Regions from separate parts of the Dorea sp. YH-dor226 genome, predicted to be linked through region 1. Evidence: riboswitches for the same ligand, from Rfam matches in the RefSeq annotation. Region 1 holds a riboswitch; the other holds the start of a gene.
The links. Region 1 has a riboswitch for glycine ahead of ABE547_RS09625 (GrdX family protein). Riboswitches for the same ligand answer to the same signal wherever they lie in the genome.
Positions count from the first base shown of each region.

Region 1 (10,023 bases):
ACTCTGCTTCTCCTTTACATCCGATCGGTCTTGCATGAGCTCCGGTAGCGATGATCACGTTTCTTCCCTGATACTCAGCTTTTGCACTCTTAAGAACTTTGATCTCGCCTTCAAGAGATACTTCTGTGATCGTATCAGATACACGTTCTGCGCCAAATTTTTCTGCCTGCTGTGTCATTCTCGCAATCAGAGACGGTCCGGACTCGCCTTCTACGATCTGTCCCGGATAGTTTTCAATCTCATCTGTAATTGCGATCTGTCCGCCGTCCTGTCCTTTTTCAATGATCAGAACAGAAAGACGGCTTCTTCCTGCGTACAGTCCTGCTGCTAAACCAGCAGGACCTGCACCCAGGACAATAACGTCATAAATCTTGCTCATTTTGCGTTATTCTCCTTTTCGTCTAAGTATTCAACACGTCTACTCAAAAATCGTCTGTCCGTCTACTTCTGTTGTCAGAGCGTTCAGAGCCTTCTCAACGATCTTACGACGAAGTGCTTTTTCCTCAGCTTTATCCAGAGCCGGATTTCCAAGCGGATGAGGAATAGCGATAGCCGGAACGATTCTGTTAGCACCTACTGTCATAGAAATTGGAGTTACTGTACAAATGTGTACAACAGGGATTCCTGCTCTCTCAACTTCCTTAACCATCGTTGCACCGCAACGAGTACAGGTACCTCAGGTAGAAGTGAGGATTACAGCATCAACACCGTCTGCTTTCAGTTTCTGAGAGAACTCAGCTGCAAATGCTTTAGAAGATGCTACAGCTGTACCATTACCAACTGTTGTATAGAACAGGTGATGTAATTCACCAATAACTCCTTCTTTTTCCATGTCACGAAGAACGTCAACCGGAAGTACACGGTCAGAGTCTTCATTTGCATATACCGGATCGTATCCACCATGAGCTGTCTCATAGGTTTCTTCTGTCAGATCCATAACTCCTGCGATATCATATTCTCCATAGTGAGAAGCACTGGAACTTTCAATGTGATCCGGATTTCCTTTTGGTACGATACCACCAGATGTAACCAGCGCGATCTTAGCATGTGCCAGATCTTTTACAGCCGGATTTGGTTCTACTCTGTCGAAGTCAGGCATCGGGAACTCTGTCTCAAACGGCTTATCATTTAACTTCTTAATAAGCATCTTAACCGCTCTCTGAGAACCTCTTTCTTTTTCAAAGAAGTTTACACGAACACCATTCGGCATATAACCTTCTTCACAAGATGCACCGATCTTCTCACCCTTAGCAAGTTTTACTGCAAGAGGAGCCAGCTTCTTAACTGCATCTCTCATACCTGCTGCACTGTTCTTTGTAGAAACCGTATATACCTGGTTTTTGAACATATCAGCACCCGGGTTTTCTACGTACATACCTGTTACAGCCGGAATTCCAAGTTCTTCCTGAACTGCTGCAGCGATTGTACCACAAGCAACACCATAACGGCCTGCATTAAACGCCGGTCCTGCGATAAATACATCCGGAGCCTGCTCTTTTACCATAGCAAGGATATCAGCTTTCGCTTTCTCCAGATTTTCGTTGAAGTAAGAGTCACCACAAATGATTGTTGCAATAATCTCTGCTTCATCTTTAAAATTCTGTGTCAATGCCATACCCGGTCCAACAACCTCGCCTACACGAAGTTCTGCCGGATAATCTGCTTTTTCTTCTCCACCAATCTGTGCAAAGAACTGATTGATGTAATGAACAACTTTAATTTTTGCCATGATTCTTATCCTCCCTTCCTATCTTGCGCTCAGTTTGTTGAAACCTGTCTCATTAGTAGCACCTGTAAGTACCTGAAGCTCAACTTCCAGACTTCCGTCTTCACGAAGTGTCTCTTCGCTGGCACCTGCAATTTTGTTTACATAATCCAGTGTTCCAATTACCTTGTCAAGTTTCGGCAGGATAATTACCTGGTTTGCATTTCCGCCTGTAACAACAGCATCAGCAGCCGGATCAGAGTCAGCCAGAGACTGAGACTTTCCGTCACGTCCGGCATACTCATCAGTGATGATAACTGTCTTAACACCTTCTGCTTCAATCTTCTTGCAGTTCATGATAAGGTCTGTATCCGGGTTACCAAATCCTTCCTGAGATACGATAACGCCATCAAGATCTAACATCTTGCAAAGTTTTGCTGTCCAGTCGGAAGAACGCATCTTATCTGCAAGATATACGTTCTCGTTTGTAATAATCTGGCATACAAAGTTAAGAGTTTTTCCGTGCTGTTCAAACAGATCGTGAACAACCGGATTATTCTCATGTACATAAGTTGGATTCTTATCACATGCAGACACACAGTTACCGGATACGATTGCACCGTCCATGATCTCTGTTGGACTTAAGATTGTAGGAACAATCTTCTTGGCATCTACGCCGTATACATATGTGTCATGTAATAATCCCTGACTCTGAAGCATCTGAACATAAGCAACTCTCGGAAGATCCGGATATTTTTCCATACCTTCTTTGATCGTGCATGTTTCATATACTTTTGTCTCATCAGGTGTCAGGTTACGAGCTAATTCCCCAAGATAAACTGCAACTCTGAATCCTGCAAAACGAACTGCTTTTTCATAATCATGCTGTTTAATTCCGTCAACCGGCTCACATACCATAACCAGGTTTAATGTTTTGGAAAATGGTGTGTAATCAGCTCCAGGACCTGTCATATCGATAATACCTTCCTGGAATCCAACGATCTTACCAGCTGTAACAACAGCCATTCCCTTTAATGCATAAGTCTTTCCTTCACCTACTGTATCAACCTTTGCGATAACTCCCGGGAAGACTCCCCCTCTTCCTTCAACTTTCACACGTGGTTCGATAACGTCCTTTACAGGTGTAATTCTTACAGACTCTCCTGGTTTTGCAATATCAAATGATACGCTCTTAATATGCTCATCTTCAAGAGCAACGGCTTTCACAGCCTCTTCGGATACATAGAGGATTCCGTCTTCGATCTTTGATTCAGATGCGAACTGAATATCCTTAATGTAAATGTGTCCCATTTCTAATCTCACTTGTAGTTCCCTCCTTCAAAAAAAGATTCATTTTATTGTCTAAAGCTGCAATACTTTAACAACCTCTCCGAAATGACTACCAGACATCTGCCGATGCCAGTCCACTTTCAAGCAAAGTCCAGTCAATTAATTGAAAATCTTCATATACTTTTGCTTCATATCTGCCAGATTTATCCTCAAACTTCCGGCAGGCCTGAAGGGCATTTTCAATCAATGAAAGCGACCTTGAATCCATCTCCTCCTTTCGTTCTGATATCATCACTGACTTATATGGTGTTTCATTAGGCTTTACACTTCCCGACAAAGGATGTGATAAAAGCAAGTGACCCTCGTGAATTCTGTCTCTTACTTCTTTCAGAAGTTCTTCATATGAAATATCTTTGTATATCACATTGTGCGTGTCCTTCAGCTTTTCTAAAACCAGTGGATTATTGGTTAAGATCATATAACTTTTCCGACTCATTTGATCCACTTACTCCTTTCAGTTTCCCTTGTTTAAAAAAAGGACGCTTTAAACACGGCTAGATGTTTAAATCGTCCTTTCCTGTCTTTTGCCCTGATACTAAGTGTGTTCCAGCGAAGCCTCTCACACAGCACAAGATTCAGAATACGGTCCGTTTCCCAGTCCTTTTGCCTGAAAGTTTCACACTGCATATGATCACCAGCATATGACAGGCTTGCCTCTTCGGCGGCCGAAAAATCAACTCTCTCTTGAGAAACATCAACCCGCTTTTCATATTAACTTATAGAACTTTTTTATAAGTTTCATTGTCTAAACCTATAATAACCTATCGTTAAATCAATTTCAACAGCAAAAAACGATTAAAAATATTTTAGGCAGATTGCATAAATTATATGTATAGTTTTTATCTATTTTGCCTATTTACTTTTTTCTATTCACTTGCTATTTTTCTTATTTTTTCTTCTTCGAAAAATTCTGAAAATAATCATCATGAACCTTCTTGATCACACTGCTAAGTGCAAACAGAGCAAGAATGTTCGGGATAACCATCAATGAGTTAAATGTATCCTGCATTGTCCATACCAGTTCAACCTCTGCGAGAGATCCAAGGAATACACAGACTGCAACAATTACAGAATAAATCTTAACCGCTTTTGCTCCAAACAGATATTTTACGTTCGCCTGTCCGAAGAAGTACCATCCGATGATCGTAGAAAATGCGAAGAACAGCATACATACAGCAATGAAAATATCTCCACCCTTTCCATACAGTGTTGAGAATGCATACTGACTGAGTTCTGCACCGGTCAGACCTGTCGGAATAGAATGTGTTGTAATGATTACAAGTGCCGTAAGGTTCAGGATTACAAATGTATCAATAAACACACCTGTCATAGCTACGAACCCCTGCTCTACCGGGTGATCTACCTTTGCCACTGCATGTGCATGAGGTGTGGAACCCATACCTGCTTCATTGGAGAACAGACCACGTGCAACACCTTTTGTCAATGCAAGTTTCACGGTAGCACCGGCCGCACCACCTGCAATGGATGCCGGAGCAAACGCTCCAACAACGATAGAATAAAATGCGTATGGAATTTCCTTAAAGTTATAAAAAATAACAATCAGAGATCCAAGAATATAGAACGCTGCCATAATCGGCACGATCAGCTCTGTAATCTTAGCAATACGTTCCATACCGCCAAGGAATACAAATAAAGCAACTACCGCTACAAACAGTCCCATTACCCACTGTGGGATACCGAATGCTTTATGGAATGCAGCTGCAATAGAGTTGGACTGTACAGCATTCCCCATGAATCCAAGTGCCAATACGATCAGCACTGCAAAGATTGCTGCAAGCGCTTTTCCGAATCCGCCCTTAAATGCTGCTCTGATGTAGTATACAGGACCACCCGTAACGACACCGTCGTCGCCTACCTGTTTATACTTCTGTGCCATAATTGCCTCAGCATAGATGGTAGCCATTCCAAGAAAAGCTGCGATCCACATCCAGAAGATTGCTCCCGGGCCTCCAATTGCAAGCGCAGTTGCCGCACCTGCGATATTACCGGTACCAACCTGAGCCGCGATCGCCGTTGCAAGTGCCTGGAAAGAAGACATTCCGTCCGCTCCTGCCTTGTCTTTTTTACTGAAAAGACCTCCAAAAGTTCTTCTCATACCTTCGCCAAAGCCTCTTACCTGGATGAATCCCAGTTTTACAGAAAACCAGATACCACCACCAAGAAGAGCTATGATCAGTACGTAGTTTGACATGTAACTGCCAATTGTTGAAAATATGTTGTTCAATACTGCTTCCACAACACGTCCCCCTTTTCTGTTGTAATAGATTTTTTGAATAACAAAATTCTTTTCATCTATAATAACATTTTTCTTCATTTTATTCAATATTCACAACGATTTGATGTTTTTTTCATTGTTTTTCCGCAAATTATATATAATTCCAGTTGATTTTCCGTTCTTTTTTATCAAAAAAGGCGAAAATCAAAAGATTTTCGCCCAAAGCAATTATAAACAAAATATTTTATTTTCCCAGCGTTACACGTTAATCTCAGCTTTTACTCCGAGAACGTCTTTATTAGCTTCCAGAACCGGATTTACCACATTTTTCAGGTATGCTTCCACCTGAAGCGGCGCCCGTCCGACATATTTTGACGGATCCATTGTCTTCCGGAGTTCATCAATTGACAGATTAAATGCCGGATCCTCCGCAATCAATTCCAGCAGATTATTGTCAAGACCCTTTTCCTTTACATTACGTCCTGCTTCCATGGAAAGTTCACGGATTCTCTCGTGAAGTTCCTGTCTGTCTCCACCAGCCTTCACGGCATCCATCATAATATTCTCCGTTGCCATGAACGGAAGCTCTGACATGAGACGCTTTTCAATTACCTTCGGATAAACCACCAGGCCATCTACAACATTCAGGCACAGATCCAGAATACCATCAATTGCCAGAAATCCTTCCGGTACACTGAGACGCTTATTTGCCGAATCATCCAGAGTTCTTTCAAACCACTGTGTTGCAGATGTGATCGCCGGATTCAGCGCATCGATCATTACATATCTGGACAGAGAAGCAATACGCTCACTTCTCATCGGATTTCTCTTATATGCCATAGCAGAAGATCCGATCTGTGTTTTTTCAAACGGCTCCTCTACCTCTTTCAGATGCTGAAGGAGACGAATATCGTTGGAGAACTTGTGTGCACTTGCCGCAATTCCAGCAAGCACATTCAGGACTCTGGTGTCCACTTTACGGGAATATGTCTGTCCGGATACCGGATAACACATCTCGAATCCCATCTTCTTTGCGATCATCGGATCGATCTTATCAATCGTCTCCTGATCACCGTCAAACAATTCCAGAAAACTTGCCTGCGTACCAGTCGTTCCTTTGGATCCCAGAAGCTTCAGACTGCCTTTTACATAGTCAAGATCTTCCAGATCCATCATAAACTCCTGCATCCACAGTGTCGCACGCTTTCCTACTGTCGTTGGCTGTGCAGGCTGAAAATGTGTAAATGCGAGTGTTGGCAGTTCTTTATATTCATCTGCAAATTTTGCAAGTTCTGCAATGACATTCACCAGTTTTGTTCTGACAATCCCAAGAGCTTCTGACATCAGAATCATATCCGTATTGTCCCCTACGTAACAGGATGTTGCCCCCAGATGGATAATTCCCTTTGCCTTCGGGCATTGCTGTCCGTATGCATACACATGAGACATAACATCGTGACGTACCACTTTTTCTCTTTCTTTTGCCACCTCAAAGTTAATATCATCTGCATGTTCTTTTAATTCTGCAATCTGTTCATCCGTGATCGGAAGTCCAAGCTCTTTCTCCGTTTCAGCAAGCGCAATCCATAATTTTCTCCATGTACGGAATTTCTTTTCCGGAGAAAAGATGTATTGCATCTCCTTACTTGCATATCGTTCAGAAAGTGGACTTGTGTACTTATCGTTACTCATATTCTTCTCCTTATCATCACATTTTACTCAAAAGCCAGTGAGATATCTTTTCCCGGGACTTCCATCGGATAATCCCCCGTGAAACATGCATCACAATATCCCAGATCTCCCACCATGTCTTTCAGTTTTTCGATTTCCATATACCCCAGGGAATCCGCACCGATCATCTCGCGAATCTCTTCTGTTGTATGAGAGTGGGCAATCAGCTGTTCGTTTGACGGCACATCTGTTCCAAAATAACACGGATACAGGAACGGAGGTGAACTGATTCTTACATGTACCTCTTTTGCACCTGCTTTTTTCAGCATCTTAATGATGTTGGCACAGGTCGTACCACGTACAATCGAATCATCTACCATAACGATACGCTTACCCCTGACTACTTCTTCAATCACATTCAGCTTAATCTTGACACTGCTTTCTCTCTGACTCTGTTTCGGCTTAATAAAGGTTCTTCCCACATAACTGTTCTTGTGAAATGCCATCCCGTACGGAATACCGGATTTCTCAGAATATCCTTTTGCCGCCACCAGACCGGAATCCGGAACACCCACAACAAGATCTGCCTCCACCGGATAGGATTCCGCGAGAGCATTTCCCGCAAGAATTCTGGAATGGTACACATTGACATTGTCGATTGTACTGTCGGTTCTTGCAAAATAGATGTACTCAAAGATACATCTCGCCTGTTTTTTCGGACTGATCGCCATCGACATATCAGACTTGATTCCATGCTTGGTAAAACTTACGATCTCGCCCGGTTCAACATCGCGCACAAATTCCCCGCCGACTGCAGAGATCGCGCAGCTTTCCGATGCCAGAAAATAAGTATTATCGCGCTTTCCGATACATAAAGGTTTCAATCCGAACGGATCTCTTGCCCCGATCATCTTTCTCGGAGATGTGACAACCAGTGCATATGCACCTTTGATCTTTTTCATGGCGTTTTTCACAGCATCTTCCGCCTTTTTCACATTCAGACGTTCTCTTGCAATGTGATATGCAATCACCTCGGAATCAATCGTTGTCTGGAATATAGCCCCAGTGTATTCCAGTTCGTGCCGAAGTTCAATTGCATTCGTCAGGTTACCGTTATGCGCAATTGCAAGTACGCCTTTCACATAATTAATAACCAGCGGCATCGCATTTTCTGCTCTGGAACCTCCTGCAGTCGAATAACGCACATGTCCTACTCCAAGATTACCCGTCAGATTCTGGAGAGACTCTTCATCAAAAACTTCATTCACCAGCCCAAGCCCCTTCCTGGAATGGATCTTCCTCTCTCCATAAGTGTCCGTCACAGCAATTCCACAGCTTTCCTGTCCTCTGTGCTGCAACGCAAAAAGCCCATAATATATAGAAGGTGCAACGTCACCTCCGTCCATATCATAGGCGCCAAATACTCCGCATTCCTCTCCCATACCTGTTGTTATCTTTTCAAACTCACTCATAAATGCAGACTCCTTCTTTTTTCAGTATCCGAAAGTAGTGTATCAGATATGAAAATGTTTTCCGTCTTATGACGGTAAACCTCTTTCGATAACAGTATAATACAAGGCAGAAGGAAAAGCAATATTCCCTTCTGCCTTGTATTTATCCTGATACATTATTTTTCTGCAGGACATTTATTAGTGTCTCTAATAAATAGCCCCTATTCATTAGTCAATAAACTTCCCGAGAAACTCTTTCATTCGCTCATTGGAAGAACAGAACACCTCTTCCGGCGTACCCTGAACAGCAATATATCCATCATCCATAAAGATGATATGATCCGATACATTTTTCGCAAAGTTCATTTCATGCGTAACGATTACCATCGTCATATGTTCCAGCGCAAGCTCACGGATTACTTTCAGAATCTCCCCTGTCAGCTCCGGATCCAGAGCAGAAGTCGGCTCATCGAAAAACAGGATATCTGGATTCATCGCAAGCGCTCTTGCAATCGACACTCTCTGCTGCTGTCCTCCGGACAGCTGATACGGGTAGGCATTTTCCTTGTCTTCCAGTCCCATCTTACGAAGCAGTACCCGTGCCTCCTGATATACTTCCTCTTTTGCACGCTTCTGTACCTTGATTGGTGCATCTGTAATATTTTTCATCACTGAATAATGCGGAAACAGATTAAAATTCTGGAACACCAGTCCATAAGTTCCTTCATACCTGATCTCACCGCCATCTGCAGTCTCGAGCCCGGTAGCACAGCGAAGAAGTGTGGATTTGCCCGAACCGGACGGCCCGATAATGCCAAGCACCTCCCCTTTTTCTACCGTAAGGGAAATGTCCTTTAACACTTCCACTCCGTTAAAGCTCTTCTTGAGATTTTTCATCTCTAACAGACTCATGCTCATTCCTCCTAACGATAGTAATCCAGCTTCTTTTCCAGCGCTTCCATGGCAATGGCAACGATCAGATTCAATACGTAGTAAAAGATCCCCGCCGCAATATAAGGAACCATCGAAGTCTGTGCCGCTGCAATCTGTTTCGCCATTGTAAACATTTCCGTCACCGCCAATACAAAAGCAAGAGAAGTATCTTTGACAAGCGTAATTACTTCATTTGTCACCGGCGGAAGAATGTGCTTGATTACCTGCGGAAAGATGATCCTGAAAAAAGTCTGCGCCTTTGAATATCCAAGAACTCTGGCTGCTTCATACTGACCTGTCGGGATTGCCTCAATTCCGCCTCTGTATATCTCCGCAAAATACGCCGCATAATTGATTGCAAATCCAATCAGGACAGCAGTCAAACGGTAACCACTCGAAATACGGATTCCAAAGATGTAATAAGGTCCGAAATATACAACCATAAGCTGCAGCATAAGCGGAGTACCACGCATGATTGATATATATATTTTTGTAAGCCACCGGATCGGAGATATCTTTGACATTCTGCCAAATGCCACAAGAAGTCCCAACGGGAGCGAGAATACAAGTGTTAATACAAATATTTCCAGAGAAACCAGCATTCCGCTGCAAAGTTCCCTGATAAGTGTTCCTAATTCCATCCGGTCATCCTCCAAATATATGAATAATAACGGAAA
Region 1 is NZ_JBDOHS010000009.1:129,446-139,468, reverse strand. It holds gene trxB (thioredoxin-disulfide reductase) at 1-379, opposite strand, end outside; gene grdB (glycine reductase complex selenoprotein B) at 419-1,729, opposite strand; gene ABE547_RS09630 (glycine/sarcosine/betaine reductase component B subunit) at 1,748-3,028, opposite strand; gene ABE547_RS09625 (GrdX family protein) at 3,105-3,491, opposite strand; glycine riboswitch at 3,641-3,752, opposite strand; gene ABE547_RS09620 (alanine/glycine:cation symporter family protein) at 3,942-5,267, opposite strand; gene purB (adenylosuccinate lyase) at 5,550-6,983, opposite strand; gene purF (amidophosphoribosyltransferase) at 7,007-8,434, opposite strand; gene ABE547_RS09605 (amino acid ABC transporter ATP-binding protein) at 8,642-9,325, opposite strand; gene ABE547_RS09600 (amino acid ABC transporter permease) at 9,337-9,987, opposite strand.

Region 2 (10,023 bases), on a different contig from region 1:
GGGAGATGACGGCAGTTATGGGACCATCCGGATCTGGAAAATCGACCCTTCTCTATCAGTTGGCCGGTATGGATCAGCCTTCCGGTGGAAAGGTGTGGCTGAAGGGACAGGAGATCATTGGACTTTCGGAGGATGAGAAAGCATATATGCGTCTGCACAGAATGGGATTTGTGTTCCAGCAGATGAATATGATGGTCAACCTGAATCTGATGGATAATATTCTGCTTCCGGCAATTCAGGCCAATAGAGAAAAAAGGAAAGACAAAAGATCACGGGCGGAACTTGTGAATGAAGCAAAGAATCTGATGGAGAAACTGTCGGTTGCGGAACTGGCCGGGCGTCGAATTACGGAAGTGTCAGGCGGTCAGCTTCAGAGGGCCTGCATCTGCCGAAGCCTGATGAATCATCCACAGATTCTGTTTGCGGATGAGCCGACAGGAGCTTTGAATCAATCAGCAGCTTCGGAAGTCATGGATGAACTGGTAAAGCTGAATCAGGAGGGAATGACAATTCTTATGGTGACGCATGACAGTAAGGTGGCCAGCCGGTGTGACCGTATCTTATATCTTCTGGACGGAGAGATCTGCGGGGAACTCCGGCTGGAAAGTACAGAATGTGAAGATGAGAAGACGCGGGAAGAAAAAGTTACCCGGTGGCTTCGAAAAATGGGATGGTAAAGGAACTGTTGCGACAGTTCCTTTTCGTCTATAAAAATGACACATTCGGCTACATTCTGTGCCTATCATCTTTTTACAGGATTTTGTAGAATAGCAGCATAAGGAAAGTACATTTACAAAAAAGTTATAAAGGTAAAAGCAAAGTGAGGAGGACATAATATCATGAAAAGAATCAACAGTGTTTTATGGGGAGTTGTACTGATTGCAGTAGGTGCGGTGCTGGCACTGAATGCAATGGGAATTGCAAGCATTAACATATTTTTTGATGGCTGGTGGACGTTATTCATCATCGTTCCATGCTTTATCGGGTTATTTAGTCAAACGGACAAAACGGGAAATCTGATTGGTCTTTTGATCGGCGTGTTATTGTTTCTGGCATGCCGGAATATTTTTGCCTTTGATATCCTGTGGAAGCTGATTGTTCCGATTATCATTGTGGGAATCGGACTTAAGATGCTTTTCAAGGGAATTACAGGAAATGAAAGCACAGAGATCCTGAATACGATGAAGCAAAACGGGGAAGAGATGAAGACGGGATTTGCCGCTTTCTCAGGACAGACTCTGAATTATGATCAGGAAGTGTTTACCGGTGCGGAGCTTACTGCAGTATTCGGCGGTATCAAATGTGATCTGAGAAATGCAATCATTGAACGTGATGCGGTGATCAATACCAGCAGTATCTTCGGCGGAATTGACATTCTGGTTCCGGATACGGTAAATGTCAAGGTGAATTCCAATTCTATTTTTGGAGGCGTTGACATGAAAAAACATCAGAATTCAAAGGATAATGAGCATACCATATACATAAACAGTACCTGTATGTTCGGAGGAGTGGATGTAAAATGACAACAGGACAGAAAATTATAAAATATTGTGCAATGGCGTTCGCGCTGTTTTTAATCTTAAATATCCTGAATGGAATTTGCAGCGCAGTGTTCTGCGTGGCAGGACTAACCGGCAAAAATAATTCAGAATATATGAAAAAAGGTGCAAAAGAATATGTGATAGAAGAAGATGTTACTGAGTTGAAGATTGATCTCAGTGTTGCAGAACTGGAGATAAAAACAGGGGATGAGCTGAAAGTCGAAACAAATCACAGATATATCCAGTGCAGGGTAGATGACGGATGTCTTGTGATTCAGGAAAAACGTCCGTTTCTGGGGATGAACGCAAAGGGAATGAATGTGTGTCTGACGATACCGGAATCAATGGTATGGGAATCTATCGATATGGATGCCGGAATCGGAGACGTTACAATTGAAGACGTAAGTCTGAATAATGCAGATATTGATATTGGCATCGGAGAACTGGATCTGACGGGAGAGTTGACCGGAGAGTGTAATATCGATTATGGAATCGGTGAGACAAACCTTGTTCTTTACGGAAGTGCGGATGATTATCAGATCGAGCTGGACAAGGGAATCGGAGAAGCGACACTCGACAATATGAAGATGGGTGACGATTCCATATATGGAAGCGGGAAGAACCATATCTCTGTAGATGGAGGAATTGGTGAATTGAATATTTCTTTTTATCGGTAATAAAATCCGGTATAATAGTGTTATAGATTATAGTAAGGATAAGGTTTTACAATGGATTTACAGAGATTAACAATCGGACAGATGGCACAACTGAATCATATCTCCGAGCAGACACTGCGTCTGTATGACAGGGAGGGCCTTTTGAAAGCACAGAGTGTTGACCCGGAAAGTGGATATCGCTATTATCATATTCTGCAGTCTGCGCGTATTGACCTGATACAGAATATGAAGATGTACGGACTTACGCTGAAACAGATCAAAAACCTGCTGGAAAGCGAAGATGCGGGAAAGATACGAGAGAAACTGGAGGCACAGAGTGCGGATATTGAGAAACGTCTGCAGCAGCTGTCGGGAGTAAGAAGTACATTGAACCGTGTACTGGATAATTATAAACGATATGAAGCTCTGCCGAAGAACGGACAGATATTTTTGGAATATCAGCCACAAAGGAAGATCTACTGCTGCAGCTGTGAGCAGGATTTTTTTGAACAGGATGAAACCGGCTATGAATATATGCTGAGACAATTGAAACAGCATCTGGTTAATCATGAGATTCCGCTGTCTCTGTTCTGTAATATCGGAACGATCATTCGCAGGGATAACCTGGAACAAGAGAGGCTGTCTTCGAATGAAGTATTTCTGTTCGTAGATGATGAAGATGAGATTGGTGACTGTGAGACCGTTCCGGCAGCTACGTATGTCTGCATGTGTTTTGGTGATTTTAACAAAGAAGAGGAAAATGCAGAAAAACTGCTGGACTATATCAAAGATATGGAGTATCACATCGCAGGGGATTATCTGTGTGAAGCGATTATAGATTTTCCGGTGCTAGAACATGGAAAACGGCATATTTTCAGTAAGATTCAGATTCCGGTCACATTTGAAAAAATATAAAAAACTGGTTGACTTTATACATACAATAACCATTATGATAAAAATATAACAAAGGAACGGTTGATCAAAAACAGAAATTATCAGGAGGTATATGTATGGATCGTAAAGTTAAATATGTACAGTATGGATGTGGAAGAATGAGCCGGTGGCTGATGCGTTATGCGATGGAAAAGGGCTGTGAGCTTCTTGCAGCTTTTGACATGAATCCGGCAGTATTTGGAAAAGATGTCAGCGAGATTATCGGAAATGATTATCCGGAGGTTGGAGTTAGTGTTTCCCCGGCATCGGAAGCAGATCAGATCATTGGGGAACTGAAACCGGATGTGTGTATTATTGCAACCCGCAGCACAGTGGCAGAGCTGGAAGATATATTCACTATTTGTGCAAAGCATGGAGTCAATGCGATTACAACCTGTGAGGAAGCACTTTATCCGTGGAATTCTTCACCGGCATTGACGTCAAAGCTGGATGCTCTTGCGAAAGAAGGAGGATGTACACTTACCGGTGTTGGTTATTGTGATCTGTTCTGGGGAACGATGGTTACCAATCTGATGGGATCTTCCTTCCAGGTAAAGAAGATCGTCGGAAGCAGCTGGTATGATGTAGAAGATTATGGAATTGCACTTGCAGAAGGACATGGTGCTGGGCTTCCGCTGGATGAGTTTGAGGAGCAGATCGGAACCTGTAACCACTGGTCATCAGACGAGATTAAAGAAAAAGTGGAAAGAGGAGAATATGTTCCTTCCTACATGTGGAATCAGAACGGATGGCTTGCGAGCAAGCTGGGTCTTACGATTACTTCTCAGACACAGAAGTGTGTTCCATGTACATGGCCGACAGATCTTTATTCTAAAACACTTGGACGTACGATCAAGGCAGGCGATGCAACCGGAATGCGTGCAATCGTGACCACAGAGACTGCAGAAGGAATTACGCTGGAAACAGAATGTGTAGGAAAGGTGTATGCACCGGAAGAATTCGATAAAAATGAGTGGACGCTCTACGGTGAGCCGGATACGACCAGTATCGTGAACCGTCCGGCAACGGTTGAGCTTACCTGTGCAACACTGGTCAATCGTATCGCACAGCTGATCGATGCACCGGCAGGATATGTAACGACTGATCAGTTCCCATATAATGAATATATGCTCAGACCGATCAATGAATATGTCAAAACAAAGTAATCAATAAAGAAAACCGGGACTGTTTCAAAATCAGGAGGGTATCCAGATATTTGAAACAGTCCCGGTTTTATGTCTTATAGGGATGTATATTACGGAGATGAAAATCCGGCAATTCCGAAAGCGGCAGGTCCGCCGTGAGTTGTGATCACTCCCTGAGCCTGAACCCACTGTATCTTCTTAAATCCACATTCTTTTGCAGTTTCTTCTGCGGCAGTGCGTATTTCATCCTGAAGACCGACTGTATATACCATCCACAGAATATCCCGTTCCAGATGATAAGTGTTTGCATAATCTCTGATCAACTGTGCAGCTGCTTTTTTCATCTTGCCACGGTATTTTTTTGTGGCAACCAGTTTCCCGTCAAGAATCTCAATACATGGATGGATATGAAGAATGCGGCTTCCGAGACACACCGCATTGCTGACACGTCCTCCGGCACGCAGAAATTCCAGATTATCCGGAAGAAAGCACATCTTTGCGCGGGGCAGAAGATTCATGGTAGCATCAGCAGCATCTGAAACGGACATTTCAGGATGCACGTTCAAAAGTTCTGCAACTGCGGTGACGATGGCAGCCTGTCCGGCGGATACCTGTTTGGTATCGATTGCAGTGACATAGTCTCTGTCTTCGGATGCTATGATCGCACTCTGATAAGAGCAGGTTGTGACTGCGGAATATGCCAGATAAAGAATCTGGGATTCCGGATACTGTTCATGGATGTCGTCGAATGCACGAATAAAGTCTTCCGGAGAACATCCGCTGGTTCTCGGAAGATTGCCGGTAGTGTGATAGTAATCGTAGATCTTTTCGACCAGAAATGATCCGTCATCCAGTGTCTCATTATCAAAAGAAACGTGCATTGGGACGATTTTTATATTGTATTTTGAAGCAAGTTCCGGGGGCAGGTCAGAACCCGTTTCTGCAACAAGGATTATGGGATTCATGAGGAGTCTCCTTTCTCGTGTGAGTTGTAAAAAATTAGTTTGTCAATCTAATACTGTGTTACATGGTTTTCGAAACCGGGTCAAGAGGTTTTAAAAAAGTAATATATGAAGTTTTGGTGAAAGGGAGTGCCGTATCCGGATGGATATTGACATCTTAGTGGCATCGTTTTAAGATGAAAAAAATAATATTTCGGAGGTGTTCTATATGTTGGAGGCAGGAGTGAAAGCACCGGAGTTTTTGCTGCCGGATCAGAATGGTAAGATACATACATTGAGTGAATATGCGGGAAAAAAGGTAGTTCTGTATTTTTATCCGAAGGACAGTACACCGGGATGTACGAAGCAGGCATGCGGATTCAGTGAATTGTACCCGCAGTTTACGGAAAAAGGAGCTGTAATCCTCGGAATCAGCAAAGATTCTGTGGCATCTCATAAAAAATTTGAGCAGAAATATAATCTTGGATTTACGTTGTTATCCGATCCGGAACTCAGTGCAATTCAGGCGTATGATGTCTGGAAAGAAAAGAAAAATTATGGCAAGGTATCGATGGGAGTTGTACGTACTACATATCTGATTGATGAAAACGGAATGATAGAGAAGGCATTTGGCAAGGTAAAAGCGGCAGAAAATCCGGCACAGATGCTGGAGGAACTGGAATGAGAATCATTATATCACCGGCAAAAAAAATGAATGTGGATCCGGAGGCTCTGGAATATCAGGGACTTCCGGTATTTTTGAAAGATTTCAACATATGAAGCTTACAGAGAGACTGACACCGGCGATTCTCTCTTATGAGGGAATTCAGTATCAGTATATGGCACCGGCAGTATTCGAAGAGGGGATGCTGACTTATGTGCAGGAACATCTGCGAATATTGTCAGGGTTCTATGGGGTACTGAAGCCGATGGATGGAGTGACACCGTATCGTCTGGAAATGCAGGCAAAAACAAAAGCAGGGGATTGCAGAGGCCTATATGAATTCTGGGGCAGAAGGCTGTATGAAGAGGTAATGGATGATTCGCATGTGATCGTGAATCTTGCTTCAAAAGAATATTCCAAATGTATCGAAGCATATCTGACTCCAAAAGACAGATTCATTACCTGTGTGTTTGGAGAATTGTCCGGCAGAAAAGTTGTGCAGAAAGGCACCTATGCCAAGATGGCCCGAGGTGAGATGGTCAGGTTCATGGCTGAACAAAAAGTGAAAGAACCGGAAGAGATCCGGGAATTCCGGAGACTGGAATATGCGTACCGGGAAGAATTCTCAAGTGAATCAGAGTATGTCTTTATCAGGTGACTCAATTAGAGTCACCTGTCCATATATGCTTCAAAAAGAACCCAAGAAGTGTTTTTTGTTTGTGACACAAGTTTTTGTTGACAAGTTTATTTTGTCACAGTACACTTAGATTCACAGACAATGGTTCTATACTGAGAAACTATTGTTGCAATAAGATCTTTTCAGCTTTTGTTCTGAAAGCTATATTTTCTATTTAATTATTAATGGATTCGATCCCCGTTTCGGGAAAAATTCAGTATCTTAATTATCAAAATATATATAATGAACAGTATAACCTAATAACTATATTTCATCATTTTCGTTGTCTGTGACTATACTTTCTGATATAGTAAATGTAGATAGTTTCTCCGTGTAGTTAATAGAAAGGAGACTATATGGGAAAAACCAGAAGCAAATTTGATTCGAAAGACTTGGAATCTTCTTTGACGCAGCAGGAAGATGCAGTCCTGAAAACTGCTATGCGCTTTTTCGCAGATGAACTTTTGCCTTATTTTCATATTGAAGGTAAAGTTGTTGATTTTGCTCCGACGGAATTAGTGCACATGGAGTTAAGGAAACTTTATGAAGATATGAATCTGGTGATGGAGGATGGTACCTGGAAACATTTTGAGTTTCAAAGCACGGATGGTGGAATTCCTGATCTGAAACGATTTCGCGTGTATGAAGCTATGGCAAGTTATCAAAATAATGTGGCGGTGACTACATATGTGTTGTATTCTGGAAAAATTAGAAATCCGGTTACGGAATTTACGGAAGGTGTGAATACTTATCGGGTTATTCCAGTTATGCTTTTAGACCAGGATGCGGATAAAGAGATTCAGAAGATCCGACAGAAGTTGGAACAGGGGGAGCTGATAACCAGAAAGAATCTGGTTTCGCTTACTCTGTGTCCTTTGATGAGTGGTGAGATGTCACAGAAGGAACGTATTCAGGCAGCATTTTCGATTATGCGGAAAATCACGTCTGTCGATTCGAATGAAATCAGGAAAATGGAGGCAATGATTTATACAATGGCAGACAAATTTTTAGATAAAATGAGTATGGAAGAAATCTTGGAGGATATCAGTATGACGAAGTTAGGGACGATGTTGGTGAATAAAGGAATAGAACAGGGAATAGAACAGGGAATAGAACAGGGAGAAAAACGCAGAGAATTGGAAATTGCCCGGAATTTGATTGATCTTTTGGATGAAAAGGTGATTGCAGAACGTACCGGGTTGCCATTAGAAACGATTCAGAAGATGAAAACAGAAAAGGATTTTAAATGATTGTTCAGATAAAAAGAAGGAGGCTGTGCATGCAAATACGAATCGCATCTCTGGATGATGCAGAAGAATTACTGAAAATCTATGCTCCGTATGTGGAGCAGACGGCAATTACCTTCGAGTATGAGGTTCCGACTCCGGAGGAATTCAGAGCAAGGATGAGCCGCGTGCTGGCAAAGTATCCTTATCTTGCCGCAGAGGAAGATGGGGAACTGTTGGGTTATGCATACGTGAGCCCGTTTAAGGAACGTCCGGCATATGACTGGGCGGTAGAGACATCGATTTATGTAAAGAAGGAATGTAGGCGTCTCGGTGTTGGCAGAAGATTATATGAGGAATTGGAGCGGATTCTGAAACTTCAGAATATCCTGAATCTGGAGGCGTGTATTGCCTGTCCGCAGGGAGAGGAAGATGATTATCTGACCCGGGACAGCATACGGTTTCATGAGAGGATGGGTTACCGGATGGTAGGAGAGTTCCGGCAGTGTGGATATAAATTTCATCGCTGGTATAACATGGTATGGATGGAAAAGCAGATTGGAGAGCATCAGAAAATACAGCCTGCGGTGACACGTTTTCGGGACGTTCAGACACTTTGAGTTGTATGGAAAATTATTATGGAATCATTGGAATTATCAATATATTGTAGAGCATGAAAACTTTGAAAACCCTCGAAAAAACGAGGGTTTTTCTAATACTGTGAAAATATAAACAAAATCGTGAATGAAATAACGACACAAATTGGTAAAAACATACAAAAATGATTGTTGACAATTTGAAAATGAATACCTATAATAAGACCAAATCAAAGAAGTAAATTGGTTGATGGATACGAGAGAGATTTTGTACGCAAAAGTTCAAAACGCCGAAGGGGCAAAAGAAAGCAATACAGCTTGAAACTCTCAGGCAAAGGAATCGTATCCGGACAATACTCTGAAGGACAGACGACAGGGAGCCGTAATATCCATTTTTATGGAGAATTAGGGCTCCTTTCTTGTTTGACAGAACAACACTGTTAAAGAAGGAGGAGAAAATATGGAACTGAAAACACCATTATATGATGCGCATGTAAAAGCCGGAGGAAAGATCGTACCATTTGGCGGATATCTGCTTCCGGTACAGTACGGAGCAGGCGTGATCAAAGAGCATATGGCAGTTCGTACACAGGCAGGTCTGTTTGATGTGTCTCATATGGGCGAAGTACTGTGTGAAGGAAAAGATGCACTGAAGAATCTTCAGATGATTCTGACCAACAATTTTGACAATATGGTAGACGGACAGGCAAGATACAGCCCGATGTGTAATGAAAATGGCGGAACAGTCGATGACCTGATCGTGTACAAGAAGTCAGATGAACATTATTTTATCGTTGTGAATGCAGCAAATAAGGATAAGGATTATCAGTGGATGCTGGATCATCAGTTTGGCGAAGTTACATTTACGGATGTATCCGCACAGTATGCACAGCTGGCACTGCAGGGACCAAAGGCAATGGATATCCTGAGAAAGCTTACTGCAGAAGAAAATATTCCGAAGAAATATTATCATGCGGTATTTGATACCGAAGTTGCCGGAATCCCATGTATCATTTCCAAGACGGGATATACAGGAGAAGACGGAGTTGAGCTGTATCTGGACAGCAGCAATGCAGAGAAGATGTGGGATGCGCTTCTGGAAAATGGAAAAGAAGAAGGTCTGATTCCTTGCGGACTCGGAGCAAGAGATACATTGCGTATGGAAGCAGCAATGCCACTTTACGGTCATGAGATGGATGATACGGTATCTCCGCTGGAGACCGGACTTGGATTCGCAGTTAAGATGGCAAAAGAGGACTTCATCGGAAAGGCTGCTCTGGAGGAGAAAAAAGAACCACAGAGGACCCGTATCGGTCTGAAAGTAACCGGCCGAGGCATTATCAGAGAGCACCAGGAAGTGTTCAAAGATGGTGAAAAGATTGGTATGACAACGTCCGGTACACATTGTCCGTATCTTGGATATCCGATCGCAATGGCACTGGTTGGCGAAGGAACAGCTGCAATTGGTGACAAATTAGAAGTGGAAGTCAGAGGACGTAAGGTAGAAGCAGAAGTGGTAGCACTTCCGTTCTATAAAAGAAGTAAATAAGAATTAAAAAGAAGCAAATAAGAATCAAAGAGAGAAAAGGAGAAAATAAAATGGAATTAAGAGAAGGATTATTATATTCAAAATCACACGAATGGG
Region 2 is NZ_JBDOHS010000001.1:213,852-223,874, reverse strand. It holds gene ABE547_RS01185 (ABC transporter ATP-binding protein) at 1-677, shown strand, start outside; gene ABE547_RS01180 (LiaF domain-containing protein) at 840-1,523, shown strand; gene ABE547_RS01175 (hypothetical protein) at 1,520-2,218, shown strand; gene ABE547_RS01170 (MerR family transcriptional regulator) at 2,270-3,112, shown strand; gene ABE547_RS01165 (dihydrodipicolinate reductase) at 3,208-4,296, shown strand; gene ABE547_RS01160 (DegV family protein) at 4,386-5,240, opposite strand; gene bcp (thioredoxin-dependent thiol peroxidase) at 5,446-5,901, shown strand; partial or broken gene yaaA (peroxide stress protein YaaA) at 5,898-6,538, shown strand; gene ABE547_RS01145 (hypothetical protein) at 6,913-7,806, shown strand; gene ABE547_RS01140 (N-acetyltransferase family protein) at 7,836-8,402, shown strand; glycine riboswitch at 8,626-8,731, shown strand; gene gcvT (glycine cleavage system aminomethyltransferase GcvT) at 8,839-9,927, shown strand; gene gcvH (glycine cleavage system protein GcvH) at 9,978-10,023, shown strand, end outside.
Region 2: another riboswitch for glycine. It lies ahead of gcvT (glycine cleavage system aminomethyltransferase GcvT); the one in region 1 lies ahead of ABE547_RS09625 (GrdX family protein).